One region of the Rhizobium sp. P28RR-XV genome, then DNA from elsewhere that is predicted to be linked to it. Evidence: predicted binding sites of a transcription regulator. Region 1 holds the regulator's gene; the other holds the start of a gene.
The links. Region 1 encodes HrcA, which represses chaperone genes, less so after heat shock. Its sites were predicted from a motif close to GTTAGCACTCNCNNNNNGNGAGTGCTAAC; they were not measured.
Positions count from the first base shown of each region.

Region 2: a site for HrcA is predicted at 4,792-4,820, ahead of groES (co-chaperone GroES). Genes of this name have one in related genera too.

Region 1 covers NZ_JABAIG010000011.1:117,964-143,371, reverse strand. Annotated here, with positions in the region: gene mutM (bifunctional DNA-formamidopyrimidine glycosylase/DNA-(apurinic or apyrimidinic site) lyase) at 1-89, shown strand, start outside; gene HGP12_RS23600 (enoyl-CoA hydratase) at 123-896, shown strand; gene rpsT (30S ribosomal protein S20) at 1,089-1,364, shown strand; gene dnaA (chromosomal replication initiator protein DnaA) at 2,238-3,788, shown strand; gene gcvA (transcriptional regulator GcvA) at 4,029-4,925, opposite strand; gene HGP12_RS23580 (DMT family transporter) at 5,082-6,005, shown strand; gene hemW (radical SAM family heme chaperone HemW) at 6,062-7,237, opposite strand; gene rdgB (RdgB/HAM1 family non-canonical purine NTP pyrophosphatase) at 7,274-7,918, opposite strand; gene HGP12_RS23565 (VOC family protein) at 7,930-8,346, opposite strand; gene rph (ribonuclease PH) at 8,556-9,272, opposite strand; gene hrcA (heat-inducible transcriptional repressor HrcA) at 9,444-10,532, shown strand; gene HGP12_RS23550 (GFA family protein) at 10,556-10,990, opposite strand; gene grpE (nucleotide exchange factor GrpE) at 11,206-11,847, shown strand; gene ptsN (PTS IIA-like nitrogen regulatory protein PtsN) at 11,938-12,402, opposite strand; gene hpf (ribosome hibernation-promoting factor, HPF/YfiA family) at 12,491-13,066, opposite strand; gene rpoN (RNA polymerase factor sigma-54) at 13,316-14,875, opposite strand; gene lptB (LPS export ABC transporter ATP-binding protein) at 15,071-15,859, opposite strand; gene HGP12_RS23520 (LptA/OstA family protein) at 15,897-16,550, opposite strand; gene lptC (LPS export ABC transporter periplasmic protein LptC) at 16,547-17,233, opposite strand; gene sppA (signal peptide peptidase SppA) at 17,556-18,512, shown strand; gene HGP12_RS23505 (integration host factor subunit beta) at 18,539-18,844, shown strand; gene HGP12_RS23500 (LapA family protein) at 19,026-19,358, shown strand; gene HGP12_RS23495 (GNAT family N-acetyltransferase) at 19,350-19,808, opposite strand; gene HGP12_RS23490 (carbon monoxide dehydrogenase subunit G) at 19,845-20,297, opposite strand; gene HGP12_RS23485 (class I SAM-dependent methyltransferase) at 20,410-21,525, shown strand; gene HGP12_RS23480 (TrmH family RNA methyltransferase) at 21,522-22,373, shown strand; gene lspA (signal peptidase II) at 22,383-22,901, shown strand; gene HGP12_RS23470 (hybrid sensor histidine kinase/response regulator) at 22,957-25,269, shown strand.
Region 2 covers NZ_JABAIG010000014.1:81,124-87,503, reverse strand. Annotated here, with positions in the region: gene HGP12_RS26750 (hypothetical protein) at 1-556, opposite strand, end outside; gene HGP12_RS26745 (hypothetical protein) at 553-762, opposite strand; gene HGP12_RS26740 (DUF1488 domain-containing protein) at 833-1,096, opposite strand; gene HGP12_RS26735 (hypothetical protein) at 1,302-1,565, opposite strand; gene HGP12_RS33835 (hypothetical protein) at 1,578-1,874, opposite strand; gene HGP12_RS33830 (beta-1,6-N-acetylglucosaminyltransferase) at 1,900-2,484, opposite strand; gene groL (chaperonin GroEL) at 2,756-4,378, opposite strand; gene groES (co-chaperone GroES) at 4,443-4,739, opposite strand; partial or broken gene HGP12_RS26715 (recombinase family protein) at 5,033-5,388, shown strand; gene HGP12_RS26710 (AAA family ATPase) at 5,338-5,787, opposite strand.

The sequences.
Region 1 (25,408 bases):
CTTGCGGTACGCCCGGCTGCGGCGGTACGGTCAGTCGCATCGTCCAGGCGGGACGCTCTTCTTTCTATTGCGCCTCCTGCCAAAGCTGATTGAAGGCCAAAGCTGATTAAAGGGAGAGACAGATGGCTTACGAAACCCTCATCGTCGAAACTCATGGGGCTGTCGGCCTTATCAGGCTCAATCGGCCACAGGCGCTGAACGCGCTGAATTCCACCGTGCTCACCGAGCTGAAGCAAGCCTATGCCGCCTTTCACGAGGATGATGCCATCGGCGCGATCGTGCTGACCGGTTCGGAAAAGGCCTTCGCCGCCGGTGCCGATATCAAGGAAATGCAGTCGCTTGGTTTCGTCGACGCCTACAAGAATGATTTCTTCGGCGGCTGGGCTGATATCGCCAACGCCCGCAAGCCAGTCATCGCGGCTGTCGGCGGCTTTGCGCTCGGCGGCGGCTGCGAGCTGGCCATGATGTGCGATTTCATCATTGCCGCCGAGACCGCCAAGTTCGGCCAGCCGGAAATCACCCTCGGCGTTATCCCGGGCATGGGCGGTTCGCAGCGGCTGACCCGCGCCATCGGCAGGGCAAAGGCTATGGATCTGGTGCTGACGGGCCGGATGATGGATGCGGCTGAAGCCGAGCGTTCGGGCCTGGTGGCGCGCGTCGTGCCGGCCGACAAGCTCTTGGACGAGGCAATGGCCGCCGCCGCCAAGATTGCCTCCCATTCCCGTCCGTCCGTGCTCATGGCCAAGGAAGCGGTCAACCGCGCCTTGGAAACCACCCTCGAGGAGGGGTTGCGCTTCGAGCGCCGCCTGTTCCATAGCCTGTTCGCCACGGAGGACCAGAAGGAAGGCATGGCCGCCTTCATCGAGAAGCGCAAGCCGGAGTTCAAGAACCGGTGAGGCCGTGATTTCGGAAATGCGCGGGTTTGGCGAGAATCCGCGTTGACGCCGGGGCTCATTCCGGCTATATGCCCGCCACAGTTTGGAAAGCCGCTCTGGTTTTCCGCAATTGCTCCCGCATTGCTGGATGAGGTGGCCGCAGGGCCCGCGCTGCAACGATGGAGTTTTGTTCGAATTCTAAGAGAGGCATACATGGCCAATACTACCTCGGCGAAAAAAGCGACCCGCAAGATCGCCCGCCGCACCGATGTCAACAAGGCTCGTCGCTCGCGCGTTCGCACGTTCGTTCGCCAGGTCGAAGAAGCCATCGCATCGGGTGACGCAGATCGCGCAAAGACAGCCTTCGTCGCTGCCCAGCCGGAACTGGCTCGCGCGGCAAAGAAGGGCGTGCTTCACGCCAATACGGCTTCCCGCAAGGTTTCGCGTCTTGCTAAGCGTGTGAAGGCCCTTTCGGCCCCGACCGCGTAACTTTCTCTTAACGATTCCGTCGTTAGACTTGAGCCCGGCCTTGTGCCGGGCTTTTTGAGTTTGGCCAAAAAATTGCCGTATTGCCAAAAACGACCGGCCGATCATGTCATTGGCGTGACAGAAATACGCCTTTTAAAACAAGGGCTTACAGCAGGATATCTCAGCGCTGGGTGATCTGCATGACGCATTGCCGGCTCACAAGTGAGTCAAGGGATTTTTTATTTTTTTTGTTTTGAAAGCTGTGGGAATCGCGTTTGTCGGGAATCTCTTTGATTCAACAGCGATTCTTTTTTGAAGGGCTTGTGACAGTCAAAAATGGCCTCCGGAGTCAATGGCCGGCTCTTAATTTTGTGTAAAATTCATCGTTGATATCTGCCCGTGATCCTGCCTAAATGCATTTCAACAAGGGGCGCGGATTTCACCTTAAACGGCTTCGGCAAACACCGTCATTTAGGCGGCGTGGGTGGTTTTGTCTCTTGTGACGGAGCAGTTCAGCTCCGTTTTTTCAAACAGTTGACGAGTTAAAGCTGGAAGCTGCAACGCTTGCGGAACGAGGAAGCTTGTCTGTCCTTTGCAGCCTGAGTTAGTGGCGTGGCTGCGGGGAGGGGAGAAAAATTGACAGCCATCGGGGCAGCCGGTCGGAATACGAGGGCCGATTGACGCTCCATATGCAGATGCCTAGACGAAGGCTGCTTCAAGAGCGGTTTTCGCCACAGTGTTTCTGTAGTGCCCGTTGGTCGGGCATGGCTGATGAACCGGTATGCGGCGCGGCTTGGGACAACGGGCGCGATTGTCATGCTATGGCGAAGAACCTAGGGGCGGCGGTGCATTGCTCTCCCGCCCTATAAGAGACTGTGGAAGGCGGCAATTATAATGCAGATACATACGAGGACGAGGGGCGCATTGGAGAATGGGGACAATGCGCAGACGTTCGGTGCGGTTTGCTTAGAGGCGGCGGGGGAAAAGGGTGACGTGGCGCAAAATAATCTGTTCGAGCGCGTCAGCGCGCGCTTGAAGGCCCAGGTCGGACCCGATGTCTACGCCAGCTGGTTTGCACGACTTAAGCTCCATTCGGTATCGAAGAGCGTCGTTCGTCTCACAGTTCCGACGACCTTTCTGAAGTCGTGGATCAACAATCGTTATCTCGATTTGATCACCGGCCTGTTCAAGGCTGAGGATGCCGAGATCCTGAAAGTCGAAATTCTGGTCCGCACCGCGACGCGGCAGGGCATAAAGCCCATCGCCGACGAGCAGCCCGCGATGCCGGATCAAGCGGCTGTGGCGCCGATCCGCCGTCCCACCGCGCAGCCGGCCGGCCATGCAGTGGCACAGGCGGTGAATGCGGCTGCTGCCGCGCGGCCCGCAATGGCAGGTACGCCGCTGTTTGGCTCTCCGCTCGATTCCCGCTTCACCTTCGACACCTTCGTCGAAGGCAGCTCGAACCGCGTCGGCCTTGCTGCTGCAAAGACCATCGCCGAAGCCGGTACGGGCGCCGTGCGCTTCAACCCGCTCTTCGTCCATGCGACGGTCGGTCTCGGCAAGACGCACCTTCTTCAGGCGATCGCCAATGCCGCCGTGCAGAACCCGCGCGGCCTGCGTGTCGTCTATCTGACGGCGGAATATTTCATGTGGCGCTTCGCCACCGCGATCCGTGACAATGATGCACTGACGCTGAAGGATTCGCTGCGCAATATCGATCTGCTCATCATCGACGACATGCAGTTCTTGCAGGGCAAGATGATCCAGCACGAGTTCTGCCATCTCTTGAACATGCTGCTCGACAGCGCCAAGCAGGTCGTCGTTGCCGCCGATCGCGCGCCCTGGGAGCTGGAATCGCTCGACCCGCGCGTGCGGTCGCGCCTGCAGGGCGGTGTTGCCATCGAAGTCGAGGCACCGGACTATGAAATGCGCCTTGAGATCCTCAAGCGCCGCCTTGATGCTGCCCGTCAGGACGATCCGTCGCTGGAAATCCCGGCCGAGCTTCTTTCGCATGTCGCCCGTAATGTCACGGCAAGCGGCCGCGAGCTGGAAGGAGCCTTCAACCAGCTGATCTTCCGCCGCTCCTTCGAGCCGAACCTGACGGTCGAGCGCGTCGACGAATTGCTGGCACATCTGGTCGGCTCCGGTGAGCCGCGCCGCGTCCGCATCGAGGACATCCAGCGCATCGTGGCCCGCCACTATAATGTCTCGCGCCAGGAGCTGGTTTCGAACCGCCGCACGCGCGTCATCGTCAAGCCGCGCCAGATCGCCATGTATCTGTCGAAGACCCTGACGCCGCGTTCCTTCCCGGAAATCGGCCGCCGTTTCGGTGGTCGCGATCATACGACCGTGCTGCACGCCGTGCGCAAGATCGAGGAACTGATTTCCGGCGACAGCAAGCTGTCGCATGAAATCGAGCTGCTGAAGCGCCTCATCAACGAGTAGGCGCGGGCAGCCTTCACTCCGTGTTTCACGGCCGGCCTAACCGCCGGCCGTTTCTTTTGTAAGTCTTTGTCCTGCCGCTGCGAGCGGCAGGCCGCAATCCAACCGGAATCGCTAGAGCAATTCCAGGAAAAGTGCGCAGCGGTTTTCCGTCCGGAATCGCGGGAAAACAAAGGAATAGAGCGGCTCAGGAGATCCGTGAAAAGCTGAACCGCTCTATGTCCTGCGAAAGCGTGTGCCGTTTCACGCCGGCGGCGCCGTGCGAGACACTTCCGAAAACAGCCAGGATCGCAAGACCGCAATCGCCGGCCGCTCCAGTGCGCCGGTGGGATAGACGAGGTGATAGGCAAGCGCGCTCGCAAGTCCGATCGGGAAGGGCGCAACGAGCGTGCCTTCAGCCAGTTCCTGCTCCACGAAGGACCGGCGCATCAGCGCAATGCCGAGGCCTGCCTTCATGGCGTGATAGGCACCCGCGCCGTCGGTAAAGACCGGTCCATGCATGGCATTGACGCGTGTCGCACCGGCGGCCTGCAGCCAGAGCTCCCAGTCCCGCCGATAGACATCGTGGATCAGCGTCAGATTTGCGAGATCGTCGACCGTGGGAGAAGGACCAAGCGTCGCTGCCGTCTCGGGCGTACAGACCGGCACATATTCGTCATCCAGCAGCCTTTCGCTTGCCAGTCCCTCATACCCGCCGAGACCGTGACGAATGGCGATATCTATTCCATCCCGTTGGAAATCCATCATGCGGTGCGAGGCGCTGATGCGCAGGTCGATATCCGGGTGCGCCTCCTCGAACCGCCGCAGCCGCGGCACCAGCCAGTGCGTGGCAAAGCCGGCGGTACAGGTGACGGTCAGCACCGTATCCTTCGAGCGCATTGTCAGCGTCGCGGTCGCCTCGCGAATGAGGCGGAAGGCTGTGCGCATGGTCGCGAAATATTCCGCGCCGTCGCTCGTCAATGCGAGGCTGCGCGTCCGCCGCTCGAAAAGACGCACGCCGAGTGCGCTTTCGAGATCGCGGATCTGCAGGCTGACGGCTCCCGGCGTCACATGCAGTTCGTTCGCCGCCAGCGTCATGCTGAGATGCCGGGCGGACGCTTCGAAGGCGCGGAGCGCCGAAAGGGATGGCAATTGATCCATGATGATTGAGTTCAGCTAAATCATGATCCGAGAAAGACTCGTTTGCTCAAGCCTCGATACCGCGAGTATTATTGCGATAATACGGATGGTTAGCAATCATGTCGAGACCATCAATCGACAAGTAAAACTCAATTGGAACATGCTGGAGATAATCTCATGCTGCAGAAAACCATGGGCGCAGTCGAATGGAGCATGTTGGTGGGCCTATCCATCCTTTGGGGCGGCTCCTTCCTGTTCAACGGCATTCTGGTGCATGAACTGCCGCCCTTTACCATCGTTGCCGCGCGTGTCGCGCTCGCCGCCATTGCCTTGCATGTCATTGTACGTGCAACCGGACATTCCATGCCGAGAGACCGTGAAACTTGGCTCGCCTTCTTCGGCATGGGCTTCCTCAACAATGTCATCCCATTCCTGCTGATCGTCTGGGGCCAGACTCATATTGCCAGCGGCCTCGCCTCGATCCTCAATGCCACCACGCCGCTCTTTGCTGTCGTCGTCGCCCATTTCCTGACCGAGGATGAGAAGATGACCGGCAATCGCCTGATCGGGGTCATCGTCGGCTTTGCCGGCGTCGCCCTGATGATCGGCCCTTCGGTGCTTGCAAGCCTAGGCTCTAACGTGCTGGCGCAGCTTGCCGTGCTGGGTGCCGCCTTCAGCTACTCGCTGGCCGGCATATTCGGGCGTCGTTTCCGCCGCATGGGGCTGGCGCCCATCATTCCGGCCGCCGGTCAGGTCACCGGCTCGGCCATATTGCTTCTGCCGATCGCGCTCTTTGTCGACCGCCCCTGGACGCTCGCAATTCCATCGACCGAAATCTGGCTGGCGCTCGCCGGCCTGGCGCTCCTGTCGACCGCCATCGCCTATGTATTGTTCTTCCGCATCCTCGCGGCCGCCGGCGCCACCAACCTGATGCTGGTGACTTTCCTCATTCCCGTCAGTGCCATCCTGCTCGGCGCGCTTGTCCTCGGCGAGAGCCTGCAGCCGAAGCATTTCATCGGCATGGCACTGATCGCGGTCGGCCTTGCGGCAATCGATGGGCGCCTGCTTACCCTCCCCTTGAGGAGGAGGGTCGGCACGTAGTGCCGGGTGGGGTGATCTCGGCAAGCGTTGAGACCACTCATTCAAAAGGGACGTAACTAGCAAGCGAGATCGGCGACCACCGAATCGAGAACCAGCATTCCCGCCGGTGTGCAGCGCAGGCGGGAATTGCCGATCCGCTCGATGAAGCCGTGTTCCAGTAAAAACGCCTCGCGCTGCGGATCGGGATCGCGGCCGGAAAGTTGCTGCCAGCGGGCGAGATCGACGCCCTCCCTGAGCCGCAGGCCCATCAGCAGCAATTCGTCGGCCTGTTCGTCGAACCCAAGCATTTCCTGATCGATCATGCCGTGGCCGTCGCGCTCGACCATCTCAAGCCAGCTCTCCGGTTTGCGCTCGGTCGCCGTCGCCAGCTTCTGTGGTCCGCGGGTCAAGCGGCCATGGGCGCCGGGACCGATCCCGGCATAGTCGCCATAGCGCCAATAGGTGAGATTGTGCCTGCTCTCGGCGCCCGGACGGGCATGATTGGAGACCTCGTAGGCCGGCATGCCCTCGCGCTCGGTGATCTCCTGTGTCGCCTCGTAGAGCAGCGCCGATTGATCTCCGTCCGGCACGATCAATTTGCCGGCCTTGTGGAGGCCATAGAAGGGCGTCCCTTCTTCGATGGTCAATTGATAGAGTGAGAGGTGATCGACCGCGTAGGACATCGCCTCCTTCAGCTCGCGCTCCCATTCCTCGACGGTCTGGTTCGGGCGGGCATAGATGAGATCGAAGGACATGCGCGGAAAAATCTCGCGCGCCAACTTGATCGCCTTCAGCGCATCCTCGACATTGTGCAGACGGCCCAGGAATTTCAGGTCGCGGTCGTTCAGTGCCTGCACGCCCATCGACACGCGATTGACGCCGGCGGCGCGATAGCCGCGAAAGCGCTCCGCTTCGACGCTCGACGGATTGGCTTCCATGGTGATCTCGATACCATCGGGCACGTGCCAGGCCTTGGCGATGCCCTCCAGGATCGCGGCAACGGTTTCCGGCTTCATCAGCGAAGGCGTGCCGCCGCCGAGGAAGACGCTGGTGACCGTCTTCGGGCCGCTGATCATCCGCATCGTCGCCATTTCCTTCAGGAAGGCGGCCGCGAAGCGCTCCTGATCCACAGGCTGGTGGCGGACATGGCTATTGAAATCGCAGTAGGGACACTTGGCCGCGCAGAAGGGCCAATGCACATAGACGCCGAAACCGGGTTCACCGGTATCGGGCAGTAATTGCGCCCCGCGCATCAGGTCCTGTGTGTCCACGATTTCCACGGGGTTAGCTTACGCCTCCAGGCAGGTTTCGACAAAGGTCTTGAAAGCGCGGGCGCGATGCGACAGTGCATGCTGATCGCCATGCTTCCAGCCATGTTTCTGGTCGCTGCTCATCTCGCCGAATGTGGTCTCGTATCCCTGCGGCTGGAAGATCGGATCGTAGCCGAAGCCCTGCGTGCCGCGCGGCGGCCAGACGACGTTGCCTTCCACTTCGCCGCGGAAAAGCTCGGTATGCCCATCAGGCCAGGCAAGGCAAAGTACGCTGACGAAACGCGCCGTACGGCTCTCCGGCGATGTGGCACCGACCTTCTCGAGTGCGGTCTCGACTTTTTGCATCGCCATGGCGAAGTCGCGCGTGCCGTCAGGCCTTTCCCCCCAGTTGGCCGTATAGACGCCGGGATCGCCGCCGAGTGCATCGATGACCAGGCCGGAATCGTCCGAGAGCGCCGGCAGACCGGAAGCATTGGCGGAGGCAAGCGCCTTGATCGTCGCATTTTCCTCGAAGGTGGTGCCTGTCTCGTCCGGTTCGATGAAGTTGAGATCGGCGGCGGATTTGGCGGTAAAGCCGAGCGGGCCGATGAGATCGCGAATTTCCTGGATCTTGCCGGCATTGTGGCTGGCGACGACGATGGTCTTGGTATCGAGCTTGCGCATGTGCTGTCCTGTCATAGCCCCCAGATGCGGGGTTCGGCGCATTCCAGGCTGTTGCCGGCCGGATCGCGGAAATAGATCGAACGGCCGCCATTCGGCCAGTGGAAATCGGCTTCGATATCGACACCGGCCGCTTGCAGCTTTCGCGTCATCGCTTCGATCTCGTCGTTGTCGAGGCGGAAACAAACGTGCCCGTGCCCCTTGGTGCCATGCGGCGGCACGGGCAGGGCGCCCGGCTCATGCGGCTTGACGGTCTCTTCGCTATTGAAAATGAGCAGCACGCCCGGCCCGCAGCGATAGAAAACGTGGCGATTGCCGCCACGCGAAATCTTCTGCAGTCCGAGTATGCCGCCATAGAAAGCTTCGGCGGCATCGAGATCGTCCGCGTAAAGCGCGGTTTCCAATATGCCTACGAGTATCGCCTTGCTCAACCGATTAGCCCCTCACCCTAACCCTCTCCCCGCAGGCGGGGAGACGACCTCAATCTCGATCGTCCTCCGATTCCCGCATGATGAAGAGAGGTGACGGAAGGTGCGTCTTGCCTCTTCTCGCCGCCGAGACGGGAAGGAGGTGGCCGCCCTTCGATAAACTCAGGGGCCGGATGAAGGGCAAGCTGCACGCTCCACATTCGTTGATATCCTCAGGCGATGGCCTGCTTCTGCAGCTCCACCAGTTCGGCGATGCCGGTCTTGGCAAGATGCATCAGAGTGGCGAATTCTTCTTCGCTGAAGGGCGCGCCCTCGGCGGTTCCCTGGATCTCGACGATGCCGCCCTTGCCCGTCATGACGAAATTGGCGTCGGTTTCGGCCGAGGAATCCTCGAGATAGTCGAGGTCGATGACAGGTTGACCGGCGAAGATGCCGCAGGAGATGGCGGCGATGTGATCCTTCAGCACACGCTCGACCTTCACCATGTTGCGGCTTTCCATCCACTTCAGGCAGTCGTAAAGCGCGATCCAGCCGCCGGTGATCGACGCCGTGCGCGTGCCGCCATCCGCCTGGATGACGTCGCAGTCGACGGTGATCTGACGTTCGCCCAGTTCCTTGAGATCGACGACGGCGCGTAGCGACCGGCCGATGAGGCGCTGGATTTCCTGCGTGCGGCCGCCCTGCTTGCCGGCAGCGGCTTCGCGCTTCATGCGCTCGCCGGTCGCGCGCGGCAGCATGCCGTATTCGGCCGTGACCCAGCCCTTGCCGCTGTTGCGCAGCCATGGCGGCGTCTTGTCTTCCAGGCTTGCCGTGCAGAGCACATGCGTATCGCCGAACTTGACCAGGCACGAGCCTTCCGCATGCTTGGAAAAATTGCGCTCGAACGACACCTTACGCATCTGGTCGGTTTTTCTGCCTGAAGGCCGCATTCCACTCTCCTGAATGTTCGTTGACCGCTTCTACGACCCACAGGCCGCTTTTGCAAAGGAAAAGCAGGTTGCGACGCCCGTCTGCATTCCCAGTCGCATTTTCCCTTTTGCCATTGCTAACTGAATGATTATATTTTGCATAAGGCTCAACGGAATGGATTTGACAGCGAAATGGTATTCACGACATCATCGGTCTCGGATGTCATTGCCGCACTGGACGAACGCTCCAAGGAAATCTTCCGTCGCATCGTCGAAGGCTATCTGGAAAACGGCGAACCCCTTGGTTCGCGCAATCTGTCTCGCCTGTTGCCCATGTCCCTGTCGCCGGCCTCGGTGCGCAATGTCATGAGCGATCTGGAAGAGCTCGGGCTCATCTATTCGCCGCATGTGAGCGCCGGCCGGTTGCCGACGCAGGTGGGGCTGCGCTTCTTCGTCGATGCCTTCATGCAGGTCGGCGATCTCTCCGCCGAGGATCGGGCCAACATCGACCGGCAGGTGCGCGGCAGCAATCGCGATCAGCCGATGGAATCGATGATGTCGGAGGCAAGCCGGGTGCTGTCGGGCATTTCGCGCGGCGCCGGCCTAGTGATCACCGCCAAGAGCGACCCGGTGCTCAAGCATGTGGAGTTCATTCGGCTTGAACCGACCAAGGCGCTTGCCGTGCTCGTCGGCGATCACGATCAGGTCGAAAACCGCATCATCGAACTGCCGGCCGGCACGACGTCATCGCAACTGACGGAAGCTGCCAACTTCCTCAATGCGCATATGACCGGCCAGACGCTGCCGGAATTGCGGCGGCAATTGCAGAGCCTCAAGCAGAGCGTGCGCCAGGAGCTGGACAGCCTGTCCCATCAGCTGGTCGAGCGCGGCATTGCCGTCTGGTCCGGTGGCGATGACGATGGCAAGCCGACGCAGCTCATCGTGCGAGGGCATTCCAATCTGCTCGCCGAGATCGGCGGCGTCGAGGATCTGGATCGTCTGCGCCTTCTTTTCGACGACCTCGAAAAGAAGGACAGCCTTATCGAGATCCTCAACCTCGCCGAAAGCGGGCCGGGCGTGCGCATCTTCATCGGCTCGGAAAACAAGCTCTTTTCGCTGTCCGGCTCCTCGCTGATCGTTGCGCCCTATCGCGACGACGACGATCGTATCGTCGGCGCGGTCGGCGTCATCGGTCCGACGCGGCTGAACTATGCCCGCATCGTGCCCATGGTCGATTATACGGCGCAACTGATTTCGCGGCTGACGCGGCCAGGGATTTGACGAGACGGATCTGACGGCGGCGCTCAATCGGGAAGCAGCATTCCCGATCCGCCCATCTCAGCCGGAACGTCCTTCTGCTTCGGCAGCCCGTCGCTCAGGTGCAGCACCGTCGTTTCATAATTGACGTGCAGTGCCGGCTGGAAATCGAGGCCGGGCAGGACGCCGGCGTAGACATCGGTTACGCCCCACGGCGGATGTTCGGTCAGCAGATGACCGCCGCAGACCGTGCACCACTTGCGCACGCTCTTCTCGGTTTTCTGGTAGCTGCCGATCTTGTCCGCACCCCTGGTGACGTGAACGGCCTGCGGCGGCCAGAGCGAAAAGGCATTGACCGGTCCCGCCGACCATTCGCGGCAGGAGTCGCAATGACAGTAGCCCATTGCCATTGGCTCGCCGTCGACTGCAATTTCCACTGCCCCACAGAAACACTTGCCTGAAAGGGATTTGCCATTAGACATTGATCTCACCCCACGCTGTGCTCAGCTGCGTTTCAACATACCACCGGGGAGGAGGGCTGAACAGTCGATGTCTCGAACGGCATTCAGGGGCGGGGGAGCACATTGCTGTCGACACATAGCTGCGAATTGGCTGTTCTTCTCGACAAAGCCTTGATTTTTTCCGGCCAAACCTCGATATCGGGCACATCCAAAGACCAAGCAATTCGGAGACCGTCATGACCGACGAAACAACAAAAACCGGACCTGACGCCACGGCGGCCGACACGTCAGCGGATTTCGCGCAGGACGCAGCCGAAGCCGTTGATGCGGCCGAGCCGTCTCAGCCGGATCCGGTTGAGCTGCTGAAGGCCGAGAACGGCGAACTGCGTGATCGCTATCTGCGCCTCGCTGCCGAGATGGACAACCTGCGTCGCCGCACCGAGCGCGATGTAAAGGATGCAAAGTCCTATTCCGTGGCAAGCTTCGCCCGCGACATGCTTTCGGTGGCGGACAATCTGCGCCGTACGCTGGATGCCATTCCGGCTGAAGCACGCGCCGGCGGTGATGCCGGCCTGCAGACGCTGATCGAAGGTGTTGAGATGACCGAGCGTTCCATGCTCTCTGCTCTCGAGCGCCATGGCGTGCGCCAGCTGGAGCCGGTCGGGCAGAAGTTCGACCCCAATTTCCACCAGGCAATGTTCGAAGTGCCCAATCCCGAGGTACCGAACAACACCGTCGTTCAGGTCGTGCAGGCCGGTTTCGCCATCGGCGACCGCGTTCTGCGCCCGGCCATGGTCGGCGTCGCCAAGGGTGGCCCGAAGATCGTGGAAAATGCCGAGCAGGGCGCCAACAGTCCGCTGGATGAAAAAGACGCCTGATTCTTTTCAGGCACTGGCAAATGAAAAGAGCCGGATGATGTCAGATCATCCGGCTCTTATTTTGGCCTTGGTCCGATGCGACGCAGGGCGTCACGCGGCGTTGGACGCCTGCTCCTCGTTGAGGAAGGCGTAGATGGCTGAGGCGGATTCGGTGGCGCGGAGCTTCGCGACGAGATCCTGGTCCCGCAGAACGCGGGCAATGCGCGACAACGCCTTCAGGTGGTCTGCACCTGCGCCTTCCGGCGCAAGCAGCAAAAAGACGAGATCGACGGGCTGGTCGTCCAGAGCCTCGAAATCGACAGGCGCCTCAAGGCGCGCGAAAATGCCGGCGATGGACTTGATGCTGGCAAGCTTGCCATGCGGAATGGCGATGCCGTTGCCGACTCCGGTGGAGCCCAGGCGCTCGCGCTGCAGCACAACGTCGAAAATTTCGCGCTCCGGCAATCCGGTCAGCTTGGAGGCTTTGGCGGCCAGCTCCTGAAGCAGTTGTTTTTTGGAATTTGCCTTCAAGGCGGGGATGATCGCATCTTGCTGTAGCAAATCTGCCAATGCCATTCTCTTTATCCTTCGTGTCGCCGAGAGCCGATGACGGGCAAGCGGCGGCCAGCTGCGATGATGCGCAGCCGCCGCTTATCTTCTATTCTCAGCCTTTAATATTGGCGGCGTCGATCCAGCCAATGTTACCGTCCTGTCGGCGGTAGACGATGTTCAAGTGTTCGTTGCCGGGGCTGCGGAAAAGCAGCAGCGGCTCGTCGGTCATGTCGAGTGCCATCACGGCAGTCGCCACCGACATGGTCTTCAATTGCTTCGTGCTCTCTGCGACGATCGCCGGCGCGAAATCGGCAGCAATCTCCTCGTCGTCATCCGGAACGCCATCCATGACGGTATAGGCGACTTCCGCCTGTCCGTTGACATGATTGCCGGCCTGATGGTCCTTGAGTTTGCGTTTGTAGCGGCGCAGGCGCTTCTCGATGCGCTCGGACGCTGCATCGAAAGCAAGCTGCGGGTCCATAGCTTCACCGGCAGCATGCAGCACGACCCCGCTATCGAGATGAAGCTTGCAATCGGCCGCAAAGCGCGAACTGGACTTATGTACAGTTACCTGACCCGAATACCCCCCGTCGAAGTATTTGGTCACGGCCATACCGATCTGGTCCTCGATCCGCTGCCGGAAGGAGTCACCAATTTCCATATGTTTACCGGAGACACGCACACTCATGGAGTTTCCCTTCTTGTAGTGGTTATTGCGCGTACCAGTTTACGCCAAGCCTCAAGCTCATCCAAGCACTTCACGCAGTCAAAGGCAAATTGCGTATATCGACCGCCTTTGGGATGGTGGGGATAAGTTTCATGGTCTGCTGTCCTGCAGCGATTGCGGCGGGCTTCTAGCCCCGCCGCATGCGAAAGTCAACTGCATCTTAACGGACTGTTAGGAGATATGCATCCTGTGGTTGACGGTCGGCGGTCGTCAGAAACCGGAAACTTTGGCCAGTGCCCGCTTCTCCCGGCGTCGTTGAACGGAGGAGGGGATGTTCATGGCCTCCCGGTACTTTGCAACCGTGCGGCGAGCAAGCTCTATCCCGCCCTTCTTCAGCGTATCGACGATATCGTCGTCGGACAGCACCGCATCCGGGCTCTCGTTCGTGATCATCAGGCGGATCTTGTGGCGCACGGCTTCGGCGGAATGGCTGTCGCCGCCCTCGACGGCGCTGATCGAAACCGTGAAGAAATATTTGAGCTCGAACAGCCCGCGCGGCGTCAGCATGTACTTGTTAGAGGTCACGCGGCTGACCGTAGACTCGTGCATCTTGATGGCGTCGGCTACGGTCTTCAGGTTGAGCGGCCTCAGATGATCGACGCCGTGCAAGAGGAATGCGTCCTGCTGCCGCACGATCTCGCTTGCCACCTTCATGATCGTCTTGGCGCGCTGGTCGAGGCTGCGGGTCAGCCAGTTGGCATTCTGCAGGCATTCCGACAGGAAGGCGTGATCCTGCCCGGTCTTGGAAACGCAGGCGAAGTAGGATTGGTTCACCAGCACGCGCGGCAGCGCATCGGGGTTGAGCTCCACCAGCCAGCTGCCGTCGGCCGAAGAGCGCACGACGATATCGGGCATGATCGCCTCGGATATGTCGGTCTCGAAGCAGCTGCCGGGCTTGGGGTTCAGCTGGCGGATTTCCGCCATCATGTCGAGCAGGTCTTCCTCATCGACGCCGCAGAGCCGTTTCATCGAAGCAAAATCGCGCCTCGCGAGCAGTTCCAGGTTCTGGACGAGGCGTTCCATCGCCGGGTCGAAGCGATCCTTCTGCCGGAGCTGGATTGCCAGGCATTCGCTGAGAGAGCGGGCGAAGACGCCGGGCGGATCGAGTTGCTGCAGGGCCTCCAGCACGCGCTCCACATCTTTCGGGGTAGCGCCGAAGCGCCCCGCCGTTTCCCCGAGATCGGCGCGGAGGTAGCCGGCGTCGTCAAGCTGGTCGACGAGATGCTGGGCGATCAGCCGGTCGCCCACGGCGGGCAGCGAAAAGGGGATCTGTTCGTTGAGATGATCGCGCAACGACACCTGGCCGGCGACGAAGTCGTCGAGGTCGTAGCTTTCGCCGGCCTCGCCACCAGGCATGGATTTCCACTGGCTCAGCAGCTCCGGCGCATCGGCGCGCTGCGGCGGGCCATCATCCGGAAAGACATCGTTGAAATTGGTATCGAGTTCGTCGCTCAGCCGCTTGGCGTTGCCTGTATTGTCGTTTTCGTACCAGTCGCTCGCAAGGTCGCCGGCACCGCCTTCGAAGCCATCTTCTCCGCGCGGTTCTTCCTGGGCTTCGAAAGGATCGTCCTTGGGTTCGCGTTCGCCGTTGCTGCCCAGATCTTCGTCATTTGACGCAAATTCCAGCAGCGGATTTTTCTCGACCTCCTGGGCGATGAACTGGCTCAGCTCGAAATGGGTCATCTGCAGCAACTGAATGGATTGCATCAGTTGCGGAGTCATCACCAGGCTCTGGCTTTGGCGCAGGAAAAGATTGGCCGATAATGCCATGGCGGACGCGGGACTCCCCTTGAACTCCTCGGGATTCCGCGTCTTCGATTAATAAAATCTTCGCGAAATTCCAACTGGCCCAAAAATTGCTTTTTTATGGGATTTGGTCAAGTGGAACTGTGAAGCGAAAGTAAATTTACGGGGCGCGCCGGCGCCCGGTAATATTAGTGCGTGAAGGAATTGAATTTCAGCCTATCAGAGGCTGAAATTATCACCAAGATAAAGCTTGCGTACTTCAGGATTGCTGACGATGTCGTTCGCCCTGCCGTGTGTCAGCACCTCACCCGCATGGATGATATAGGCGCGGTCTATCAGGCCGAGCGTTTCGCGGACATTGTGGTCAGTGATCAACACGCCGATGCCGCGCGCCGTCAGGTGGTGCACCAGGTTTTGGATGTCGGCGACCGAAATCGGGTCGACGCCGGCGAAAGGCTCGTCGAGGAGCATGAAGGTTGGATCGGTCGCCAATGCGCGGGCAATTTCCAGTCGCCGCCGCTCACCGCCCGAAAGCGCGATCGCCGGCACCGTGCGCAGATTGCGAATGTGGAATTCCTCCAGCAGTTCGTCGATCTTGCGCTCCCGCTTCGTCTTGTCCTTTTCATGGACCTCGAGCACGGCGCGGATGTTTTGCTCCACCGTCAGGCCGCGAAAGATCGAAGCTTCCTGCGGCAGGTAGCCAACGCCGAGCCGCGCGCGGCGGTACATCGGCATCGACGTGACATTGTTGCCGTCGATCTCGATCGTACCCTCATCGACCGGCACCAGACCGGTGATCATGTAGAAACAGGTCGTCTTGCCAGCGCCGTTCGGCCCGAGCAGGCCAACGGCTTCGCCGCGCCGTACCACCAGCGAAACGCCATTGACGACGCGCCGCCTACCGTAGGTTTTGGTGAGGCCGCGCGCTATCAGGGTGCCCTTATAGCGTGCTTTGTCCGCGGCCGGTGCGCCCGATGCCGCGGAAGACGGCCCGGGCACGCCGGGCAAAGTGGAAGTGGTCGATGTGGTCACGGGAGGGCCGGTATCAATTTTTCTTTTGTTGCTGCTGCTGCACTTGCTGCGACTTCGGATCGAGCTGGATCTGAACGCGGCCTCCGCAGGAATCCAGCTGTGCTTCGCCCGTCGCCATGTGCACGGTGAGCTGGCAGCCGGTGAAAACGTTCGGGCCGTCGGTCAAAACCACTTTCTTGCCCTTGAGGATAGCAAGCTGGTTGGCCATGTCGAAGGAGCCGTCCTCCGCCGTTGCCGTCTGCGTGCCGGAAACGAGGTAAACCTTGTCGGTGACCAGAATATGGTCGATGTTGGCATCGCCTGACACCAGCGACTGGTTCTGCTCCTTGGCGACCTTGGCGACGGGATTGTCAGCCTGCTTGGCATCTGTCGGCTGCTTCTTCTTGTAGAAGACCGTCATCTTGCCAGCCTGCATGGTCGTGGTGCCCTGAACGACCTTGACGTTGCCGGTGAACACGGCCTGGCTTTCCTGGTCGTGGATTTCCAGCTTGTCGCTTTCGATCTGGATCGGCTGATCGCTGGAAAGGGCAAGGCCCGGCATGGAGCTGGTCGTCGACTGCGCACCTGCCTCTGCTGCTGCGAAGAAGGCGAGCGCGCTGAAAGCGCCAAGAAGGCCCGCTTTGCGCAGGCCGGAGTTGAAAATTGAGTTTGGCCAATACTTTATCATGAACCGCCCGGCTTCTGTTCGCTAGCTGAATTGTGGAGTGCGGACGGTTCGATATGCATCTGAACCTGTCCGTCGAATTCGATTACGCTCCCCTTATCCGTCATCTTGAGCGAACGCGCAACAACCGACATGCCGCCTCGCTGGATTGCAACCTGATCCTGGCTGGACAGGTCGCCCTTCTTGACATCGAGGAACGCGGTCTTGAACTCCGCGCGCAGGCCATTGTCCATCTGGACGACGAAGGGCTCCGTCAGCTTCAGCGTGTCGGCCTGGCGATCGAAATCCGCGCTCTGGGCCGTCACGTGGGCGATCACGTCGGTATTGACCGGCATGGATGCCTTGATGGTCTTGAGCGTGATCATGTTCGGGTTCTTGATATCCTGCAGCGCTTTCTCCGCGAGCAGGGAATAATTGATGCCGTCCTTGTTGCGGCCGGCGATGGCGGGACGCTCCATGACCACCTTGCCGTCCTCGATCCTGGCACCCTCGATCTGTATGTCCGCCGGCAAATAAGCGCGGATCAACGAGACGGTGATGAAGATGAGCGAGACGATGAGGGCGGCAAGCGGCAGCAATACCCTCAGCCGCTTCACGCGCGCAGAGTGGAAGATTGCGTCCTTATACACATTCCGTTCCGGCACCGGGCGGATTGCCTCGCCGGGGGTCTCGATCGTATTGAGCATGCAACAGGTCCGTCTTTTTTGATCCGGGAACCGCATTCACGCTATGCGAGGCTGCGCTAAAAAGCCCATCGGATCGTTTCGCATTATTGCACTGGCTTGCCAATATGGATTTTTTCCCGCAGCCGACGAATTTCGGCAGAAAAATATCCCGTTGGCCCGTTTCATCAGGTCGGGCAATGTCCTATCTGATGAACAGCAGAGCGGCCGCCCGCCGACGACATCGAGAACGGGAAACGCTTTTCTCTGAGGATTGTGCCCGTTTCAAGGTGTCATTATCCGGTTGGCAGTGCATTCGATTTGTTGCAGGGAGAAATAAGGCGTGATGGACAGTTCTGCAATCGCGGATCGGCGACAATTGCGCCGCAAGGTTGGTTTTTGGCGCGTTGTTGCCGTTTTGCTCCTTATTGGGCTCGGCTTCGCGCTCTATCGCTTCGTTGCCGGAGACCTCCCCGACAGCCGCGGTCCGCAAATAGCCCGTGTCAAGATTTCCGGGCTCATCCAGGACGATCCGGAACTCCTGGAACGGCTGAAGAAGATCCGCGACAATGACCAGGTCAAGGCGCTGATCGTCTCGATTTCGTCGACCGGCGGGACCACCTATGGCGGCGAGCGCATCTTCAAGGCGATCCGCGCCGTCGCCGCCAAGAAGCCCGTCGTATCGGACATTCGCACGGTTGCCGCCTCGGCCGGCTACATGATCGCGACCGCCGGCGACGATATCGTTGCCGGCGATACCTCGATCACCGGGTCGATCGGCGTCATCTTCCAGTATCCGCAACTCAAGGATCTGTTCGACAAGCTCGGCGTTTCTCTCGACGAAATCAAGTCGGCGCCGCTGAAAGCCGAGCCGTCGCCCTTTCATCCGGCAAGCGAGGAGGCCAAGAGCATGATCCGCAGCATGGTCATGGACAGCTATGGCTGGTTTGTGGACCTCGTGGCGGATCGTCGCAAGCTGCCGCGTGAAGACGTATTGAAGCTTGCCGACGGCAGCATCTTCACCGGCCGGCAGGCGCTGCAGAACAAGCTGATCGATACGCTCGGCGGCGAAGACGAAATTCTTGCCTATCTCGAGACGCGCAAGGTCAAGAAGGACCTGCCGATCGTCGATTGGAAGCCGGAAGACAAAACTTCGTCCTTCTTTTGGCCGGGTGCCGCTTCCTGGTTGCTAAATCGTCTCGGTTATGATGATTTTATTAAAGGAGAGAGTCTCCAGAAAATCATGACCGATAAGTTGTTTCTTGACGGCCTGCTTTCTGTTTGGCAGGGTGCAGCCAATTGATAAATCAATGATTTAAGGGGATAGCTGTGATCAAGTCGGAACTGGTGCAGATTGTTGCCGCCCGCAACCCGCATCTCTATCACCGCGACGTCGAAAATATTGTCAATGCCGTCTTGGATGAGATCACCGATGCGCTCGCCGCGGGAAACCGGGTTGAACTTCGCGGCTTCGGCGCTTTTTCCGTCAAGAACCGGCCTTCGCGCTCCGGTCGCAACCCGCGCACGGGCGACACGGTTTTCGTCGAGGAAAAATGGGTCCCTTTCTTCAAGACTGGCAAGGAGCTGCGCGAGCGCCTGAATCCGGGCGCCGGCGACGACGAAGACGACAACTGATCGGCCCGATCGCGCCGAGCTCTCCCGAAAATGCCGTGCCCGAAAATCTTGCGATGGAATGCCGTTGGACATGATTGTGCCGCGACGCGGTGGCACTTGAATTCAGCCGCCTCTTTTCTATTCTGCGGCTGGAGGCGTCATGGGTGTGGGCATCCATGACTGCGGATAAAGGAGCAGCGCAATGGCCAAAAAGATCGTCAATCTGCTGATATTGCTGCCGCTCGGCATCATCCTCGTAATATTCTGCGTTGCCAACAGGCAAACCGTGACGCTGGCTCTCAACCCGTTCAGGCCAGACGATCAGGTTCTGTCGCTGAATGCTCCTCTGTTCGTGCTGATGTTTGTCGCTCTGATCCTCGGCATGGTCGTCGGAGCAGCGGTTACCTGGTTCAATCAGGGAAAACACCGCAAGCGTGCCCGCAACCAGTCTCGGGAGGCGGTACGCTGGCAGGCAGAGGCCGACAAGCATCGCACGCGAGCGGAAGAAATCGCCGGCCAGCTTCCGTCAAAATGACGGGCTGCCGTCAAGCCGCATCTCTTTATAGTCGCCCTCGGGCGACGCGCCGTCGCCAATGATCTCGAAGCCGATTTTTCGATAGAAGGTCATGGCGTGCGTGTTTTTGACCAGGCACTTCAGCCGATAGCGGCGCGCTGGCCAATCCGGCAGGGCGGTGAGCAGGGCCTTGCCGGCACCGCGTCCCTGGAAAGCCGGCAGGATATAGAGCATATGGATGAAGTCGTCCGGCTCCCACACAGCGGCAAAGCCTGCAACCATGCCATCCTTGTCTTCGCAGACGAATAGGCGCTCGCCGTTCGTATGAACGGCGAAATCCTCGAGGCTGAAGCGGCCGGGATCGACCCATCGGAATGTCCCGCGGCGGACGTGGAGATAGATCTCCGCGAGGGTTTGCATGTCTTGTTCGCGTGCCGGCCGGACAGCCCACGTCTCGGATTTCGATGTCATGATCGTTTATATGGGCGCCAAATATGCCCACGGCAATCAGGCGTTGGCCTGACCGTTGATCGCAGCGGTGAAATCGGCAAAAAATTGCTGAGCAAGCTTCTTGGCGCTGGAATCGACCAGTCGTGAGCCGAGCTGGGCGATCTTGCCGCCGACCTGCGCCTTCGCCTCATATTGCAGGATCGTCTCGTTGCCGTCCTGCTTGAGGACGACGTCGGCGCCGCCCTTGGCGAAACCGGCGATGCCGCCCTTTCCCTCGCCCGATATCGTGTAGCTTTCCGGCGCATTGATGTTGGAAAGCTTGACCTCGCCATTGAAGGAGGCGGAAACCGGGCCGATCTTCAGCTTCACGGTCGCTGTCAGCTCCGTCGGAGAAATCCTCTCCAGGCTTTGACAGCCCGGAATACATTGCTTGAGGATTTCCGGATCGTTCAACGCCGCCCACACCGCGTCCCTGGGTGCTGCGATCCGCTCCTCGCCGGTCATGTCCATGCGCAATCCTCCCAATGTGACATTTTGTGCATGGATCATCGCAGATCGGAAAGCGCTTTGCCAAGTGGCGGTCAGATGCTATTTGCACGAACATATCAATTTTGAGACAAGCATGGTGAAACACAGGGAAAGCCGCCCCGGCCATAAGGCCGCCGGCGGTCTTGGGGCAAGACCCCGGCGCGACATGTCCGGCAAACCGCCGGCAAAGCCCGCGCATGCTTCAAAGCCAGCCAAGCCTTCACGCGATCACGGCGAGCGGGTGACAGAGCCGCGCGATGTGGCGCCCGAGCGCCCGCTGATGACGCGAAGCGGCGAGCGACCGGCCGAACGTGTGCCGGTTATCCTCGAGTCGCTGGGTGCCGGGGATTTTCACCTCATCGACAGCGGCAATGGGCTGAAGCTCGAGCAGTACGGTCCCTACCGCATCGTCCGGCCGGAAGCACAGGCACTGTGGCCGCCGTCGCTTGCCCCGCATGTCTGGGACAATGCCGACGCCATCTTCACCGGCGATACGGATGAGGACGGCATGGGCCGGTGGCGTTTCCAGCGCGAAGCGCTCGGCGAGACCTGGCCGCTGCAATTGCTCGGCGTCGATTTTCTCGGCCGCTTCACCGCCTTCCGCCATGTCGGCGTCTTCCCGGAGCAGATCGTGCACTGGGCCTGGATGAAGGAACAGGTCGAGGCGGCGAAACGGCCGCTCAAGGTCCTGAATCTCTTCGGTTATACCGGTGTCGCGTCGCTGGTGGCGGCTGCGGCGGGCGCGGAAGTGACCCACGTCGACGCCTCGAAGAAGGCGATCGGCTGGGCGCGTGAAAACCAGGCCTTGGGCCGCATGGAAAAGCTGCCGATCCGCTGGATCTGCGAGGATGCGATGAAATTCATCCTGCGCGAGGAGCGGCGCGGCAGCAAATACGACATCATCTTGACCGACCCGCCCAAGTTCGGCCGCGGCCCGAATGGCGAGGTCTGGCATCTGTTCGAGCATTTGCCGCTGATGCTCGATGTCTGCCGCGAGATCCTGTCGCCGAAGGCGCTCGGCCTCGTGCTGACGGCCTATTCCATCCGCGCCAGCTTCTATTCGATCCACGAGCTGATGCGCGAAACGATGCGCGGCGCCGGCGGTGCCGTCGAATCCGGCGAGCTCGTCATTCGCGAGGCAGGCCCTGACGGGCGCACGCCGGGCCGGGCGCTTTCCACCTCTCTCTTCAGCCGCTGGGTGCCGAAATGAACCAGGATTTCCGTAACGACGGCCCGCGCAAGGTCGGACAGGTCAAGGAGGTTACCTCGCTTGCCAATCCGATCGTCAAGGATATCAAGGCGCTGACGGTCAAGAAGTCCCGCGAGGAAAGCGGCGCGTTCCTGGCCGAGGGCCTGAAGCTCGTCATCGACGCGCTCGAGCTCGGCTGGACGATCCGCACGCTGGTCTATGCCAAGGCCGCCAAGGGCAAGCCTCTCGTCGAACAGGTGGCCGCCAAGACGGTCGCGGCCGGCGGGCTGGTGCTGGAGGTCAGCGAAAAGGTCATCGGCTCGATCACCCGCCGCGACAATCCGCAGATGGTAGTCGGCGTCTTCGAGCAGCGCTGGCAGCAGCTTCGGGACGTCAAGCCGAAGGCCGGCGAAACCTGGGTAGCGCTCGACCGCGTCCGCGATCCCGGCAATCTCGGCACGATCATCCGCACCGCCGATGCGGCCGGCGCTTCCGGCGTCATCCTCGTCGGTGAGACGACCGATCCCTTTTCGCTGGAAACCGTACGCGCCACCATGGGCTCGGTCTTCGCCGTTCCTGTCGTCAAGGCGACACCGGAAGATTTCCTGGCCTGGAAAAAGAAGGCTGAGGTTTCCGTTGTTGCCACCCATCTGGCTGGCGCGGTGGACTATCGTACCATCGATTACAAGAAGAAGCCCGTCGTCATCCTGATGGGCAACGAGCAGTCCGGCCTGCCGGATGCCCTGGCGAAAGAGGCCGATGCGCTTGCCCGCATCCCGCAGGCCGGCCGCGCCGACAGCCTCAATCTGGCGGTTGCGACGGCGGTCATGCTGTTCGAGGCCCGCCGCCATATCCTGACACTTAACTAGCGAGACCCGATGACCGAAAGCGAGACCCACGGACAGTCGACCGCGAAGCCGGCCCTGTTTTCACGGCCCCTGCCCATCCTGATCTTCATCGTGGTTGCGGTCGTCCTCGACCAGGCCATCAAGATCATGGTCGATCACTGGCTGCCGCTGCAGGAGATGGTGCCGGTCATTCCGATGCTGGCGCTCTACCGCACCTACAATCTCGGCGTCGCGTTCTCCATGCTCTCAGGCATGGACGGCTGGTTCATCGTCGGTATGCGGCTCGTCATCGTCGCCTTCGTGCTGTGGCTCTGGTGGCGCACGCCCGATCATCGCTGGCTTGCCCATTTGGGCTTTGCCCTGATCATTGCCGGGGCGCTCGGCAATCTGATCGACCGCTTTCTCTATGGCCATGTGATCGACTATATCCTCTTCCACACGCAGACATGGTCTTTTGCGGTGTTCAATCTCGCCGACAGTTTCATCACCGTCGGGGCGGGCTGCGTCATTCTCGATGAGCTTTTGATGCCGAAAAAGCCGAAAACCTAAAATTCTAGCGAATCCCTGAAGGCATCGGGAAGGTTGCATGTGTTAGCCAGATTGCATGAGCACTCTGGCAAATCTGCGGGAAAAGCTTGCCGCAGCCGAAATCCGCGGCCATGCGGGACCGATCGAAGGACCGGCCGAGAGCGAGCTGTCGCCTGCGAAACCGATCGAGCCATCGCAGGATGCACTCCGCCAGCCGCCATCGCCGGCAAAGGCATGGTGGCTGGAAGGCCATTGGCTGAATGGCGGTGGTCTCGTGACCGGCGCCGCTCTTCTTGCGATCGGCTTTGCCGGCGGTCCGCTGACGCTCGCAGGCGTTCTTGGCCTTGTTGCCCTTGTCCTTGCCGCCGTTGGCATTTTCAATGCCCGCACTGCATCGCAAAAGCCTGCAATTGTCGCAGCCGATTTCAGCGAAAGCGAACACGACCGTCTTTGGGAACACAGGGAAAGCACCAGCCTGCTTGCCACCGTCCACGATGCGCTTGGCGACATCGCAGTCACGCGCAGCATCGATCGCCGGATTCTGCACGCCAACGCCACCTTCCGCAAACTGACCGGCAAGCCGCATCCGGAAGGCTTGACGCTGGAAGAGGCCGGCCTCGTATTCCGTGCCGTCACCGACGCAAAACATCAGGACGCGGAAATCGCCACACCCGAGGGCCGACGCATCTTTGCTTGGCACGATGTCATGTTTCGCGACCCGACGACCGGGCAATTGTGCATACAGAGCATCGCGCGCGACGTGACGGAAGAGCGGCAGATCGCCCGCCTGCGCGAGGATGCGCGGCTGAAGGCCGAATATAACAGCGCGGCCAAGTCTCGGCTTCTGGCCACCGTCAGCCATGAGATCCGCACGCCGCTGTCGGGCATTCTCGGCATGAACCATCTGCTTGCCCAGACGCCGTTGAACTTGGAACAGGCAAATTACCTGACGGGCATTCGCCAATCGGGTCATGCGCTGGTGCAATTGGTCGAAGACCTGCTTGATTTCTCCACGATCGAGGTCGGCCGCTTCCAGTTGCATCCGCGCAAGGAGGCTTTGCGCCCGCTGCTGGAAGGCGTCATCGAGATGCTCGCCCATCGAGCCCATGAAAAGGGCATCGAAATCGCTGCGAGCGTTGCGGCCAAGGTCCCCGAGAGCATGGAATTCGATCCGGCCCGTCTGCGCCAGATCCTGTTCAACGTCATCGGCAACGCCGTGAAGTTCACCCAGGCCGGTGGCGTGCTTGTCCGTGTCGATCTCCGGGAACAGGATTTGACGATATCGGTGCGGGATAGCGGCCCCGGCATGACCGAGGAAGAACAGGCGCGTGTCTTCGGCGAGTTCGAACAGGCCGGCACGATCGTGGAAAAAAGCGCCGGCACCGGCCTGGGCCTGGCCATTTCCGCCCGCATCCTGCGCGAATTCGGCGGCAGGCTCAGCGTCGCCAGCGAGCGCGGCAAGGGCAGCGAGTTCATCATTTCCTTTCCGGTCGGCCTGGATGCCGGGGAGAGCGGACATGAGTGGCGCGACATCATGCTCAAGGGATCGCGCGTGCTGCTGCTGGCACCCGAAGGGGCCGCAAGCGAGGCAATCACGCAAACCATCCGGACCCTTGGCGGCCATTGCAGGCTGATCGACGCCGGCGACATGGACGATCTCCTTCGCTCGTTTCCGATGGGCGAGGAGGGGATATGGACGGATCTCGTTGTCGACCACCGCATGGCGCCCTGGTACTTCAGTGAGGGAACTGCGATTGCCGTGCCAGGCCTGCGCAAGATCTTCCTGGTCAATCCGGAGGAGCGCAACACCCATCCGCTCGATCTCTTCGATGCCTGGCTCATCCGGCCGCTGCGCGAGCAGTCGCTGATCGATGTGCTGAGGGGCCGCATGCGGGGCATGGAAAAGCGCGATGCCTTTATCGAAGCGGTCTCCGAGATCGGCATAACGACACCGGAGGCGGAAGATCGCACGCTGGATATCCTGCTTGGCGAGGATGATCCGGTCAATGCGATGCTGGTGCGGGCCATGCTCTCCAAGGCAGGCCACAGGGTTCGCCTCGTCGAGGATTTCGACGGCCTTCGCGTTCGCGTCGAAAACGTCGAGGCGCGGCCGGAGGTGTTGGTGACCGATCTCAATATGCCCGGCGGCTCGGGTGCCGCCGTGCTCGCGCAATTGCGGGCCTACGAGCGTCGGCACGGTTTGCCGCCGCTTCCGATCGTCGTATTGACCGCGGACAGCCGCGATTCGGTCCGCCGTCAGGCTTTGCTGGCCGGGGCCGATGCCGTGATCGTCAAGCCGGTCGATCCTGAAAAGCTGTCGGCAACGCTGCAGGGCTTGTCGAGGTCGGTTTTCGAGCGCGCCCAGACATCATCGCGCGTCTTCGGATAAAGCTTACGAAAGCCGGCTCATCAATGCTCGACAGCGGCCGGCAATATGGCTCAACCTAAGGCAATTGCCGTTGCTAAGTTGGGGACGGTGCCTCCATTCCAAAATTGAAATGGGCACACTTCTTGCTTTTAGGAATGCT
Region 2 (6,380 bases), on a different contig from region 1:
CCCCATAGTCGAAGGTGATCAGGATACCTTGCGACGAGGTATCGTAAACGCTATCGATCTTGATGCCTTGGGCCTGAAGTTCCAGCACACGATTCTGATATTCAAGGGATTTTAATTGCTCGCCAGCCTGCACAATGGCTCCGTCAAACCTGATGTCGAGCCGATCGCCAGCCATATGGAATGCACCGGGTCCGCCGTCCCTGATAAGCTCAACACCGTTTCTGGTGATCTTTATCGTTCCGATATGAAGTTCACTCAGAGCAGCGTGCTTACCGATGATGGAATCAATGACGTCATCCACCAGAAGCGACAATAAGGCATTCTTTGCCTTTTGCTGTATTTCCCGGCGCTCCGCGTCTGCCCGGTCCGACGCCTGTCGCAGTGCAAGCTCTCTTTGAACCCGAGCTTCTCTGACCGTCGCCGAAATGCGCGCTCTCAGGTTTGGCGAAGTCCCATCGGTCGTTTTGATGGGGAGCGTTGTAACCCGCAATCCTGCTCCATCTGAAGCTTCAGGAATATGCGCCATGGCCAGACCTTCCAGAATGGAGGATTTCATGATTGTCTGCTCTTGGCAGCCGAAATCCTGAACTCGGGCGCAGGAAGTCGCGCCTCCGCAAGCATTGCCTCCTGCGTCGCTGAGGCACCCAGCTTAAGAAAGAGCCGTTCGGCCTCCTTGTCACTCAACCGGTATTTTCTGGCGAACTCGTAAACGGCTGCTCGCGGTCCGTCCAAACGTGGCTGCTCCGCTTCAAACTTCATCATAACAAATTTTCCTCATGGCTTGAAACGGTTGTGGATTGAAATACTGGCGCAGAGCGGGACGCGGCCGGCATCATTTGAGATCACCGGCCGTCAGCGTATAACTGGATCGGCGATTACGCTCATAGACCCTGATCGCCGCCTTCTGAATTTCCGGGCGAGACCTGTCGAAGGCATTGAGGTAATCCGCCTCCGCATCCCCACTAGTCGCCTTTTCCAATAAGGCGGCGGCTTCAATCAGGAAACGCACCTCGAACATGCCGTCATAGCCATGAAAGCGTACCGTCCGTTTCACGTCGTCGAAACTGCGGCTTTTGTTTGGAAATTGAAGGGTCATATTTTTATCCGAAATGAATGGGCCGGAATCGGCAGCGCGTTGCGTTCCAACCAAACCAGCCCGCTGTCTGACCGGCCTGGTTTACGAAAACGCAGATTTCTGAAGTGATGGGCTGCCAGGTGCTCAATCGAACTAGCGCACACAAAGGCAGGCTGGTCCAACGTTAAATATTGAATCTCAGGCCCAAAGCAAGCCATCGCCCGATCTACATCGACGACATGTCGTCGAGCAGGTTTTGCGACAGTTCGGCGATCGCCACCTCTGCTTCCTCCAGCGTCCAGCCAACGCTTTCGGCGCGTCTTGCAAGATCTGCCAGCACCGGCGTCAGATTGCCGCCGGCCGCGTTCACAATGTCGTCCGGCTTCAGCCCCTTGGCCAACTCAAGAAAGACCTCCTCAACGGCTTCCTGACAACCGATATCTCTGTCGGGATAACCTCCGGACTGCCGCGGTTTGTTCAATACCAACATATGGCGCTCATCTCACGCTGCGGTTCCCTTGAGGGTAAATGGCAAGGGTGCAATGACCGGCACGGCGCGCGACCCGTCAACACCGGTGACGGCCTGTTTGGCGAGATGCCGCTCCAAGACCAGGAGAATCTCGCCGTCAACCGTCTGATCGAATTTTCGGGCAAAGAGATTGGAGCTTGCTTTGAGGACAGCAGCATCTGACTGCTGATACGTCCGGGGACGCAGCTTGATGTCACCATCGGCAACCCAGTCAATCATCCGCAAGTCATCGCTGGTGATCTTGCTTTCGATTACGCAGTTCATCATCACCGTCTGGAAGAACCCTCGTCGGCGATCAAAGTGTTTTCGTAAAATGCCTTATAGCGGTCGACGCTCGGGTCACGGCAGACGAACTCGCAGAAGCCCTGGTGACGATCATCCACTGATTGCCGATATAGGGGGTGGGGTCAGTCAGAAACGGCCTTGAATGCGCCGTGCGCTGAATGCTCTGCTCCAACTCGATCACATACTCGCTGACGCGGTGCATTGTGTCAGGGCGATCCTGATCTTGGTCCAGAACCTTGATGAATTCGCGATCGAGGTTGGCATTGAGGTAAGCCATGATCTGCTTTTGAGGTTTTAGCGGAAGGTCCTGACCGCTCAGGTTGATGAAGTGGCCCCATTCACCCATTTCCAGCAGCCGTTCCATGCCGCGCAACTCGGCGTCCACCAGACTGTAGCCGCCCCAGATGGCCTTTTCGCTTCTGATCATCTCCACGTTTGCATAGGGAAGCAGGAAGTCCCGGATTTCGGTTTCGAGATCGGCCCCTGAGTTCTTGTCGACATGGACGACGTAATGGTTCTGGTCGTTATAGATCGCCCTGAACAGGCGCTTGAATTGGTCAGGATAGCGGTGAACGAGGACCAAATAACCAATCACGCGCTGGCTCCACCAGATACAGGCGTTTCAGGGCATGGGGCGGAACAAGACATCATAACTTTGATCCTTTCAGAATAGAGCGGGGCAGCGAACAGCAAGGCTGATCGGCCGACATCTTCTTTGGTTCGGGAGTATGGGCGCAAACGCATCAACTAGAGGCCGAGGCAACCCCAGACAATAAAATATAAGTGTCGTCTCATGATGCCTGAGGGCTCCGATCGCTCGGAGTCCTCTGTCGCAAATCACCCACGAGCTTCCCGGAGGAAGCCTATTACATCATGCCGCCCATGTCAGACATGCCGCCAGGAGCATCCTTCTTCGGAAGGTCAGCAATCATCGCTTCCGTCGTCACCAGCAGGCCGGCAACCGACGCCGCGTTCTGCAGGGCGGTTCGGACCACCTTGACAGGATCGACAATGCCCATGGCGATCATGTCGCCATATTCGGATGTCTGGGCATTGTAACCGAAATTGTCGGTGTTGCTTTCCAGGATCTTGCCGACAACGATCGAGCCCTCGTCACCGGCATTTTCGGCAATCTGGCGAACCAGCGACTGCAGAGCCTTGCGGATGATGCTGACGCCGGCATTCTGGTCGTCGTTCTCGCCCTTAATATCGAGAACGATGGAAGCGCGCAGCAAGGCGGTTCCGCCGCCGGGAACGATGCCTTCTTCGACAGCGGCACGGGTCGCGTTGAGAGCGTCGTCGATACGGTCCTTCTTTTCCTTGACTTCGATTTCCGTCGAACCGCCAACGCGGATGACGGCAACACCGCCAGCGAGCTTGGCAAGACGTTCCTGCAGCTTTTCACGGTCGTAATCAGAAGAGGTTTCTTCGATCTGAGCCTTGATCTGCGCTACGCGGCCTTCGATGTCGGACTTGGCGCCAGCGCCGTCGACGATCGTGGTGTTTTCCTTGGAGATCGAAACCTTCTTGGTACGGCCGAGCATGTCGAGGGTAACGGACTCGAGCTTGATGCCGAGGTCTTCGGAGATGACAGTGCCGCCCGTCAGGATGGCGATGTCTTCCAGCATGGCCTTGCGGCGATCGCCGAAGCCCGGAGCCTTAACGGCAGCGATCTTCAGGCCACCGCGCAGCTTATTGACGACGAGGGTTGCAAGAGCTTCGCCTTCGACGTCTTCAGCGATGATCAGGAGCGGCTTGCCGGTCTGAACGACGGCTTCGAGAACCGGGAGCATCGCCTGCAGGTTGGAGAGCTTCTTCTCGTGCAGGAGGATGAAGGCGTCTTCGAGGTCGGCGATCATCTTTTCCGGGTTGGTCACGAAATAGGGGCTGAGGTAGCCACGGTCGAACTGCATGCCTTCGACGACTTCGAGTTCGGTTTCGGCCGTCTTGGCTTCCTCGATGGTGATCACACCCTCGTTGCCAACCTTCTGCATCGCATCGGCGATGTACTGCCCGATTTCCTTCTCGCCATTGGCCGAAATGGTGCCGACCTGGGTGATCTCTTCCGATGTATTGATCTTCTTCGCCTTCGCCAGTAGGTCCCTGACCACGGCCGCGACGGCGAGATCGATGCCGCGCTTCAGGTCCATCGGGTTCATGCCGGCTGCAACGGCCTTGCTGCCTTCGCGAACGATGGCCTGGGCGAGAACGGTTGCGGTCGTCGTGCCGTCGCCGGCGATGTCGTTGGTCTTCGAAGCAACTTCGCGGACCATCTGCGCGCCCATGTTTTCGAACTTGTCTTCGAGTTCGATTTCCTTGGCGACGGCGACGCCGTCCTTGGTGATGCGTGGCGCGCCATAGGATTTGTCGATCACCACATTGCGGCCTTTCGGACCGAGCGTGACCTTCACTGCGTCAGCGAGGATATCGACACCGCGCAGCAGCTGTTCGCGCGCATCACGGCCGAATTTGATTTGTTTGGCAGACATGGAAAACTCCCGGGCTGATCGCCCAATGGTCGTCATGAAAGGGAAACAACGATGTAGCCGACGATCAGGCGATAACGCCCATGACGTCGGCTTCCTTCATGATCAGCAGATCTTCACCGTTGAACTTGATCTCGGTGCCGGACCATTTGCCGAACAGGATGCGATCACCTGCCTTGACATCGAGAGGCACTACCTTGCCGCTCTCGTCACGCAAACCGGAACCGACGGCGACGATTTCGCCTTCCTGCGGTTTTTCCTTGGCCGCATCGGGAATGATGATCCCGCCCTTGGTCTTGGCTTCAGCCTCGATACGGCGCACGACAACGCGGTCGTGCAACGGCCGGAAAACGGTATTCATCATTTTGGTGTTCCTCGACGAGAACACGGCCCAATGGCCGATCTCGATATAACTTCTTAGCAGTCTTACGTTGTGAGTGCTAGCGATCATTCTGGTTTTGGTAGTGCCGATGTCGGCGCGGCAAGATGATCGTTGATGGCAAGGACGGAACTCGCGTCGAGTGTCCCAGTTCTCAGCTTCTCCTCCGTGGGCGCGTCCGCCGCGGGGTTCGAACGACTACAGAACAAGTTCACAAAGGTTCCTTTTCTCAGACGTTCATTATCTGTACAAACAGCTTCAAAAACGAGCCAGAACTGATGCCGCAGGTTGCAAACGCCAGCTCGCCTGCCCCGCCGCAGCGATTGATGGGATACGCCCGGGTCTCGACGGACGATCAGCTGAACGACGCCCAGGTCGATGAGTTCGCGCCGCCGGCTGCCACCGCATCCACCAGGAGCATGGGTCCGGTATATCCCGGGCAAGACTAGTGCTGACGAAACTGCTGAAGGATCTCACCGCCGGCGACGTGCTCGTCGTCGTTCGTCTCAACGGTCTGGCCCGATCGGTCAGCCATCTGCTGCAGGTGATTGCAGACCTCGAAGGGCGTGGGGCGCATTTCCGCTCACTGCGCGATCCGATCGACACATCGACGCCACAAGGCATGTTCTCGCTGCTGGCGCCGTCGGATAATTGTATCCGTTGGGATGTCGTGTCCGCCGTCAGCAACTCGAAACTGGACTCGCTCGTCGTTTCGTTCGGGCTTGTCGAGCGCCACAAAAAGAATGCTGACGTGGAAGCCCGCAGCCTTCGCTCGCTCCATGACGCCCAATGAATGCTGGCTGCTCAGAGTCGTTTCGAACGTGAAGTCCTCCTTCGCGTCGATCAGTTCGTTGATCCGATCGATCGCGAGTCGACCAGTCTTCACCTGTCGTGCGCTACCTTCCAAATCAGCAGGCAACGCTTTTGCGATTTCATCAGCGTTGACGAACTCACCTGGAGGCTGAAGCTTTTCGTATATGGAGGATTTGCCGGAGCCATTCGGTCCCGCGAGGATCGTGCAAAACGGCTTCACGATGCAATGTTAGCCCGCAGCCTTTTTCTTACGCTGCTGACGAGCCTTTGTGATTGTTCTGGCTCTGATACTAGGACGCTTGACCTGGTCACTTTCATCCCATGACGGTTTCATACCGATTTTCTCGCCGCGCCTCTCGGCGTCGAGACCAATGCGGTGTACCCTCACCCAGTGTTTATCAAGCAATTCCAAAAGCATGTAGGAGTCCATCGCTATCCGTCGGACTATCTTAGCAGAATTTTCCGAGATATACACGGCTGGATTTCTGGACCAAAGATTTGGTTGCCGGAACGAATCCGAGCTTATTGCTCAACGAAAATTCCAGCTCTTTATCTTGAGCGTGTCGATGTGAAGATCGGCGATGTAAATATATCTCGGCCTCACTGTGCGCTTGGGGCTCTCTTGGATCAGGCCACTCCATAGGTGAAATGATCCGCGCGGGTACCGGTCGTCGAAGGCTACCTTCGCGGAATATGGGGTGCTGAGGGCAGCATTCACGAACTTGCGGATGTCCTCGTGGTAGATCATGAAGTCGCATTGACGGTTATCGTACCTCTTACGCCTCGTTCAATAAGCCTTCAATGGTTTCGACA